DNA from 4 places in the Rhizobium sp. WSM1328 genome. Region 1 is predicted to be linked to each of the others. Evidence: predicted binding sites of a transcription regulator. Region 1 holds the regulator's gene; each other region holds the start of a gene.
The links. The regulator PhoB, encoded in region 1, activates phosphate uptake and scavenging genes when phosphate is short. The targets are predictions, from matches to a motif close to TGTCATNNANCTGTCAT.

Region 2: a site for PhoB is predicted at 1,045-1,061, ahead of olsB (l-ornithine N(alpha)-acyltransferase). Genes of this name have one in related genera too.
Region 3: a site for PhoB is predicted at 1,144-1,160, ahead of ppk2 (polyphosphate kinase 2). Genes of this name have one in related genera too.
Region 4: a site for PhoB is predicted at 1,000-1,016, ahead of AC2444_RS06110 (alpha-D-ribose 1-methylphosphonate 5-triphosphate diphosphatase). Genes of this name have one in related genera too.

Annotation. Positions count from the first base shown of each region.
Region 1 is NZ_CM172788.1:181,295-183,495, reverse strand. It holds gene AC2444_RS00930 (GcrA family cell cycle regulator) at 1-317, shown strand, start outside; gene phoB (phosphate regulon transcriptional regulator PhoB) at 560-1,243, opposite strand; gene phoU (phosphate signaling complex protein PhoU) at 1,378-2,091, opposite strand; gene pstB (phosphate ABC transporter ATP-binding protein PstB) at 2,136-2,201, opposite strand, start outside.
Region 2 is NZ_CM172788.1:49,968-52,168, reverse strand. It holds gene AC2444_RS00255 (PAS domain-containing hybrid sensor histidine kinase/response regulator) at 1-1,000, shown strand, start outside; gene olsB (l-ornithine N(alpha)-acyltransferase) at 1,109-1,984, shown strand.
Region 3 is NZ_JBYGKO010000003.1:352,142-354,342, reverse strand. It holds gene AC2444_RS29280 (alpha/beta hydrolase family protein) at 1-60, opposite strand, end outside; gene ppk2 (polyphosphate kinase 2) at 207-1,121, opposite strand; gene AC2444_RS29270 (helix-turn-helix domain-containing protein) at 1,232-2,083, opposite strand; gene AC2444_RS29265 (nuclear transport factor 2 family protein) at 2,156-2,201, opposite strand, start outside.
Region 4 is NZ_CM172788.1:1,192,589-1,194,789, reverse strand. It holds gene AC2444_RS06110 (alpha-D-ribose 1-methylphosphonate 5-triphosphate diphosphatase) at 1-942, opposite strand, end outside; gene AC2444_RS06105 (NUDIX domain-containing protein) at 1,087-1,680, opposite strand; gene AC2444_RS06100 (molybdopterin-containing oxidoreductase family protein) at 1,677-2,201, opposite strand, start outside.

The DNA of each region.
Region 1 (2,201 bases):
TCGCCTCTCGCATCACCACCCGCACCGTCACCCGCCAGCAGGGCGCGACGATGCTGAAGGAAGAGATCGAGATCGAAACGATCGAGGAAATGGAATACGTGCCGAGAGGCAATGTGGTGGTGCCGATTTCCCGCCGCCTCGGCCTGACGGAACTGACCGAACGCACCTGCAAGTGGCCGGTCGGCGATCCGCTGAAGGATGACTTCCATTTCTGCGGCTGCGAGTCCCCCGACAATTCGCCCTATTGCGGTTATCACCAGAAGCTTGCCTACCAGCCGGTGAATGAACGCCGCCGGGCAGCGGCGCGGGCCAGCTGAACGGGCTGACCATCGTTAGAATGCAGAAAACGGGCCGAGTGGCCCGTTTTTTTATGCGCGGATGGAAGCTCAGGTTTCCCTCCGTCATGCTCGGCCTTGTGCCGAGCATCTGATCACCTCAACTACTTGAGGGAAAAAACTTTATTTTCAAATACTTCATTTGGCGTGCGCAGATCCTCGGCACAAGGCCGAGGATGACGTCGCGGGTTTTGCCAGGGCTCAGCAGGCTCAGATGAAAGCCCTCAGGCTTCCATCGAATAACCGGCGCCGCGGACGGTGCGGATGACGTCCTGCATGTTGGAGAAATTCAGCGCCTTGCGCAGGCGGCCGACATGGACGTCGACGGTGCGCTCGTCGACATAGATATCGTGGCCCCAGACACCATCCAACAGCTGTGAGCGGGAGAAGACCCGGCCCGGCGACGACATCAGGAATTCCAGCAGGCGGAATTCGGTGGGGCCGAGGCGGACTTCGCGGGTCTTGCGATGGACGCGATGGGTCTCACGGTCGAGCTCGATGTCACCGCATTTCAGCACCGTCGACAGCACCTCGGGACGGGCGCGACGCAGCATCGCCTTGACGCGGGCAACGAGTTCGGGGGTCGAAAAGGGCTTGACGACATAATCGTCGGCGCCCGTCGACAATCCGCGGACACGCTCGCTCTCTTCGCCGCGCGCCGTCAGCATGATGATCGGCAGACGCTCGGTCTCCGGCCGCATGCGCAGGCGCCGGCAGAGCTCGATGCCGGAGACGCCGGGCAGCATCCAATCAAGGATGAGAAGATCGGGCGTGCGCTCCTGAAGCCGCATTTCGGCTTCGTCGCCACGAAGGATGGTATCGACCTCGAAGCCTTCCGCTTCGAGATTGTAGCGAAGAAGCACGCTGAGGGCTTCCTCGTCTTCAACAACTGCAACTCTCGGGATCATGCGTGTCGGTCTCCTCGCGCATAATCCTTAAACCAGGGTGATTTAAGCAATGCATCCTGCGCAAATTTAAAAATTGGCTGCGACCTCTTTGCGCGCCCGGACGGGCGCGCACGCAAGCGGCGGGGTGTGGGCAGTTATTCGGTGACCGCGCCGACGGTGTTGGCGCTGTCGTCCTTCGGCCGATCGCCTTCCGGCTGCGCGCCTGTCGTCATGTAATAGATCGTCTCGGCGATGTTGGTGGCGTGGTCGCCGATGCGCTCGATGTTCTTGGCGCAGAAGAGAAGATGCGTGCAGCTGGTGATGTTGCGCGGATCTTCCATCATGTAGGTCAGGAGCTCGCGGAACAGCGAGGTGTACATCGCGTCGATCTCGTTGTCGCGTTCGCGGATCGCATTCGCCTTGTCGGCGGAACGATTGGTGTAGACGTCGAGCACTTCCTTGAGCTGGACGAGCGCCAGCTCGGACAGATGCTCGAGGCCGCGGGCGAGCTTGCGGGGAACGCCGGTGCTTTGGACGGCGATGACGCGCTTGGCAGTGTTCTTGCCGAGGTCGCCGACGCGTTCGAGATCGGCGGCGATGCGGATCGAACCCATGATTTCGCGCAGGTCCGCGGCCATCGGCTGGCGGCGGGCGATGGTGACGATCGCCTTGTCGCCGATTTCGCGTTCGGCGTGATCGAGGATCACATCGTCGGAGATGACCTTCTGCGCCAGCGCGGTATCGCCGTTGACGAGCGCCCGTACGGCTTCGGCGACCATCTGCTCGGCCAGGCCGCCCATTTCGGAAATCCGCCTGGACAGGAACTTCAGATCATCATCATAGGCAGAATAAATATGTGTCGATGCCATGGGGCTTTATCCTCGAATAACGGAAAGGCTTGGTGACGCCAAAATCAGCCGAAGCGACCCATGATATAGTCCTGGGTGCGCGGATCGTCGGGATTGGTGAACATCTTGTC
Region 2 (2,201 bases), 130 kb from region 1:
CCTCGGCCTTGCCATCTCCGCCCGCATCATGCGCGAATTCAACGGCGCGCTGACGGTTGCCAGCGAAAAGGGCCGAGGCAGCGAATTCACCATCTGCTTCCCTGTCGATATCGACAGCGAGCGCCCCGACCGGCGAAACACGCTGCTTTCAGGCAACAGCGTCGTGCTACTGGCGCCGGCAGGTGCGGCGCGCACCGCCATCGCCGAAACGATCACCACGCTCGGCGGCCTCTGCCATCTCGTCGGCGACGGCGAGACGGCGCGGGCAACGCTGCTCGAGCTGGCAAAGGGCGGGCGGCGGCCGACCGATATCATCATCGACCATCGGATGTCGGCGGAATTTTCCGCCCATCTTGCCGATCGCGCCGAAATCGCCGCCCTTGGCCTGCGCAAGGTCCTGCTCGTCAATCCGGAAGAGCGCAGCGCCCATCCGCTCGACCTCTTCGATGCCTGGCTGATCCGGCCGCTGCGCGAACAGTCGCTGATCGACGTGCTGCGCGGGCGCATGCGCGGCATGGAGAAGCGCGACGCGCTGAACGACAACCAGCCGGGCTTCGGCCTTTCGGTAGCGGAGACGCTGGTTGCCGCCAGCGGGCTCAGCATCCTGCTCGGCGAGGACGATCCGATCAATGCCATGCTGGTGCGCGTCGTCCTGGAAAAGGGCGGGCATAAGGTGCGCCATGTCGAGGATTTCGAGACCCTGCTCGACTACGCGCTCTGCGAGGCCAATGCCCGGCCCGATATCATTATCAGCGACCTCTCGATGCCTGGCGGCAACGGCATCGACATGCTGGGACGCCTGCGCGGCCATGAGCGGCGGCTCGATCTCGCCTCGGTGCCGGTGATCGTGCTGACGGCCGACAAGAGCGACGAATCGCGCCGCCAGGTCTTGCTCAACGGCGCCAACCGCGTCATGGTAAAGCCGGTCGATCCGGTGCGGCTGCTGACCGAAGTTCAAGCGGTTGCCGCCCTTTCCGCCCGCCGGGCAGAGGCGCGGTGAGCGCCTCGGGAACCGGCATGTTTCTTGCGCCTGGAAATTCAGAATGTCACTTTCCTGTCGTAGAGAAGTGTTTTATGGCGTCGATAAGCCGGCAACGGGAGAATCGTCATGTCCGCCATCGACATCCTGAATCGTGACACCACCGCGGAGGCTGCACCGCCCTCGACGGCTGTGCAGAAGGACGGCGATATCCTCGGCCGCATCGGCAATCTGGAGACCCGCCTTGCCCGCACGGCACGCGAGATCGATGCCGCCCAGGCCGTGCGCTACCGCGTCTTCGTCGACGAAATGAAGGCGCAGCTGCCGCTGGATGCGATGCGCCGACAGCGCGACGTCGACGCCTATGACGCTGTCTGCGACCATCTTCTGGTTCTCGACCGCTCGATCGAGGGCGACCCGGAAGACCAGATCGTCGGCACCTACAGGCTGTTGCGTCAAGATGTCGCCATCGCCAATGGCGGTTTTTACTCGGCTTCCGAATTCGAAATCGAGGGCCTCATCGCCAAACACCCGGACAAGCGCTTCATGGAACTCGGCCGCTCCTGCGTGCTGCCGGAATACCGCACCAAGCGCACCGTCGAGCTCCTGTGGCAGGGCAACTGGGCCTATGCGCTGAAACACGGCGTCAGCGCCATGTTCGGCTGCGCCTCGTTCCCCGGCGTCTATCTCGAAAGCCACGCGCTGGCACTGTCCTTCCTCTACCACAATGTGCTGGCGAAGAACGAATGGGCCATCGGGGCGCTGCCGCATCTGGCCCGCAACATGGACCTGATGCCGGTCGAAGCCATCAACCCGAAGCGGGCGCTGATGGCTCTGCCGCCGCTGATCAAGGGCTATCTCCGCCTCGGCGCGATGGTCGGCTCCAGCGCGGTCATCGATCATGCCTTCAACACGACCGACGTGCTGATCGTGCTGCCGATCTCCAGCATCTCGGACCGTTACCTGAATTATTACGGCGCCGATGCCGGCCGCTTCGCGAGCTAATTTAATTTGCGCAGACGATCATCTGCCTGTGAAAAGCCAATTCCAGCCTCTCCGATGGCGTGCCCTTAGAGCCTTTCCTGGTCAGATTGCAGCATTCTGCCGGAGCAGGTTTTCGTCAGGGCAGAGGCGATTGGCGAAGGGCATACGTCTTGGTACGTCCGAGCCGATCGCCTCTGATCCTGGCGGAAAGATGCCCGGCCCTTCGGGTTGGCTGAAA
Region 3 (2,201 bases), on a different replicon from region 1:
ACTTGGTTCGTATCCCCACGTGGCACGTCTATCGGCGTAAAATCGGCTACTGGAAAGCAAGCATTTCCCTCACTCGTCCACTCTGAGGCACGGTCGACGGAACCTCACTCTTGAAGCGGAACCTAGTGTCGGGCGGGGAATGGTCCAGAGGCAGCACGCCGCGAGAGCCGCCCCCTGAAGATCAGGGCGCGGCGAATGCCATGCTTTCAATAGCGCTCCGGCACGAGCATTTCAGGCGGAACCGGCGCCCTGTTGTAATCGGCGTGACGGATGCGGTCCGGCAACTGGATCTCGGGTTTTGGAACATCCTCGTAAGGGATCTGCTCGAGAAGATGGGCGATGCAGTTCAAACGCGCCCGTTTCTTGTCTACCGCCTGCACCACCCACCAAGGTGCATCCTCCGTGTGTGTCCGCGCCAGCATCTCTTCCTTGGCTTTGGTGTATTCCTCCCAATGGACCCGGCTTTCCATATCCATCGGTGAGAGCTTCCATTGCTTCAGCGGATCGTGAATACGCATCTTGAAGCGGAATTCCTGCTCCTCGTCGGTGATCGAAAACCAGTATTTGATCAACACGATACCAGAACGGACCAGCATTCGCTCGAATTCAGGCACCGAGCGGAAGAACTCCTCGAGTTCTTCGTCGGTGCAGAAACCCATCACGCGCTCGACACCGGCGCGATTGTACCAGCTTCGGTCGAAGAGGACCATTTCGCCACCGGTCGGAAGATGCGGGACATAACGCTGAAAATACCATTGATGGCGTTCCCGCTCTGTAGGAGCGGGCAGCGCGACCGTCCGGCAGACGCGCGGATTGAGCCGCTGGGTCACGCGCTTTATCGCGCCTCCCTTTCCGGCCGAATCCCGGCCTTCGAAAAGCACAACCACCTTCAGCTTCTTGTGCTGAACCCAATCCTGCAGCCGCACCAGTTCGTGCTGCAGACGGAAAAGTTCCCGGAAGTAGATCTTTCGCTCGAGCGTCTGCTCTGCCGGTTCCGACATTCCTTCGGCGACCAGATCGTCGAGCCGGTCTTCCTCCATCTGCATTTCCAGCTCTTCATCGAAGCTGTCGGCGATTTCGGCCTTTATACGGCTGAGTTGGTCCTGAGGTGTCTGAGACATGGGCTTTCCCTTCCTGCTTTTTTTGACAGGAGCATGTCACTGCGAAGTTTGTGTGACGGTTCAGGTACGGAAAGCTGGATGTCCTACGCCACGGCCTTGACGGCGATGTCTCACTTCCCGGTCTGGCGCCAACGCGCGGCAGCCTGCTTCATCAGCTTGGCGTATTCCACCTCCGTGGCATCATCCAACGGGAACATGCACTCGATCCTCAATTCCTGGGTCGTTATCGTCTGCGCAGTGCCAACTGTGGTCACCAGCGAGAAGAAGCTCAGAACCTGCCCGTCCTTGACGAAGGACAAGGGGATGACGGGTGTGCTGTCCGCTGTCGTCGAGACCTTCCAGGCACTGTCCACATCCGGATAGGCGAGGAGCGCATCGATCAGCGCCTTCGTGTGCATGTCAATGACGCGGCCCACGGACTCTCTGAATACCCGCGCCATCAGACTTTTTGCAGTTTCCTCCCAGTTTGGGATGAAGGGCCGCAAACCGGCCGGATCGAACATCAGATGCAGCAGATTGCGCGGTTTTTCCCGTGCCGCCATGTCAATGAAGTTATTGAAGAAGCCCTGCGTCGCGTCGTTCGTCATGACGACGTTCCAATACCGATCCATGACAACTGCCGGAAACGGCTCGTGCTGAACAAGCATGCGCCTTAACGCGTCCGTGACGCCCTTCATTTCAACATCGTCGATACCGCCTTCGGCGTAAATCGGGGCGTAACCGGCGGCGAGCAATAACGTATTGCGCTCTCGCAACGGCACATCAAGGGCGTCGGCGAGATGCAGCAGATTGTGGCGGCCGGGCGTGCTTCGGCCACTTTCGATGAAGCTGATCTGACGCTGCGATATGCCGGTATCGAGTGAGAGAGCCAGTTGGCTCTTGCCGCGCGTGTCGCGCCAGGCGCGCAACTGGATGCCAAGCTCGTTCGGTACTGCGCTTGAAGGACTGTGCGTCGAGCTCATCTTATGGCGATCTCCGTCTGTGCGGCTAATGGCCGGCGGGGGCAATAACGCTCCCGCCAGCTGCGATATCGATCAGAAAGCAACCGGGCCAACCGATCCGTACCAGCGGCCGACCTTG
Region 4 (2,201 bases), 1.0 Mb from region 1:
CTTGAAAATGCCAGGCACGAAGGCAGCTGGATGATAATCGGCGGCGATGACGCTCAGCAGGCCGGCCCTTGCGGCATCGAGCGCGCTGAGATTGCCCGACATCGACTGGCCGCGCAGCGCGTTCGGCGCGCCCATCAGCGTCCAGAGGCCGCGGCGGCGCGCCTCTTCGGCCGCAGGCGCGGTGACCGGAAACTCGCTGATTGTGACGCCAAGATCGTGCATCTCGGCGACTTTTTCGACGCTGTCATCGTCATGCGAGGCAAGCGACAGCTTGTGCTTCAGCGACAGCGCGACGATCTCCTTCAGCTTGGCCTCGATGTCAGCATTGTTGCGCATGGCAATGCGCTTGGCGACGATCTCCGCCGCCATTTCCTCGGAGATGGCGCGGCGCTCGGAGATGCTAAGGATGTAGCTTTGCAGGTTGTTGTACTGGCCCTGACCCGGCGTATGGTCGGTAAGCGAGACCATGTCGATCTGATCGGCATTCAGCAGGCGTTCGAGTGCAGGCGCTGCGCCGACATTGGTGATCTCGTAACGGGCGTGGACGCGGTGGTCGATCAGCAGATCATCACGCAGGCGGTTGATGCCTTCGATCACCGCCGATGTCGTCTCCAGCGAGCGGACGTGGCCGTAGACGCTTTCGGTCGCAAAAGAGACGGCGGCAAACGCTGTGGTGACACCGGCGGCGGCAAGCTTCTTGTCGAGTTCGTGGATGCCGAAATCGATCGGCATCGTCGCGTTCGGCCGCGGGGCGATCTCGCGCTCGATCATGTCGCCGTGGAGATCGACGAATCCCGGCATCAGCAGCCGCCTGCCGCCATCGATGGCAGCACCGGCGACCGGCTCCGGCCGGATCTCGGCGATGACGCCACCCTCAACACGCACGGAACCTTCACTCACCACCTCGTTTGGGAGAACGAGGGTGAAATTGCTGAGCCACATGGGCTTTCTCCTGACCGCATCCGATGATTGACAAACCGCAGCGCATAGAACTGCTACGTGACAGTCGTATGAAATTTCGCGCCGTATCATCTTAAAGCGGAAACTTGCGCTTTGGAAATGACCCGATGCGCTCGCTCCGCAGATTCACGCTGTCAGCTTTGCCCTGTTCAACAAGGCCCATTGCAGAAGCACGATCGTCTTGACGTCGAAGATCTCGCCGGTTTCGATCATCGTCGCCGCCTCGTCGAGCGGAATCTCGAGGACTTCGATATCCTCGTGCTCCTCGTCCAGGCCGCCGCCTTCGGCCACGCGGTCGGCGATGTCGACGAGGGCTGCGAAGAAGTGGACCACTTCGGTGACGGCACCCGGTGAGGTGTAGGATTTGAACAGGAAGCGCGCCTCGCGCAGGCGATAGCCGGTCTCCTCCATCGCCTCGCGACGGATCGCCGTTTCGGGATGGTCATCGTCGAGAAGGCCGGCCGGCACCTCGATTATCCAGCTGGGATCGCCGTTGAGATGAACGGCGAGGCGGAATTGGCGGACGAGAACGACGAGGTCGCGCCTGGGATCATAAAGCAGAATGCAGGCGGCGGGCGTGCGGTGGTAGACTTCCCGCTTCAACCGATGGGTTGCGCCCTTGCGGTCGATATAGTCGAGCAGATAGCTGCTCAGCCGCGTCCACCCATTCGACAGGGTTTCCTCGCCGGCGATTTTCACCCGGGATTTCGGCTGCATCATGCTGCGTCCCTGCGAAGCCAGACCTTGTTGTCGTGCACGGCCGCACCGCCATAAGGCGCGACGGGGTCGGCGCCGGTCAAGACGTTGATGCCCTCGCCGTCGACATGCGCCTTGTTCGGCCAAAGGCCCTCGGCAATCAGCACGCCTGATTTCACTTCAGTGGTGATGCGGGCGTGGATGCGCAGATCGCCGCGGCTGTTACCGATGCGGACGAGATCGCCATGGGTGATGCCGTTGGCTTCGGCGTCGGCCGGATTGATCATCACTTCAGGGCGGCCTTCTTTCTGCCGGGAGGTCTTGGTTTCCGAAAAGCTCGAATTCAGGAAGTTGCGCGCCGGCGACGTGGCGAGGCGGAAGGGATGCTCGGGATCGGCGACTTCGATGACATCGACCTGATCGGGGAAGTCTGGAAGCGCTGCGTGCGGACCGAGCGCGCCGATTGCCGCCGGCGGTTTGTTCGGCGCCGGCTGATTGATCCAGTCCGGGCGAAAGTGGAACTTGCCGTCCGGATGGGCAAAGCC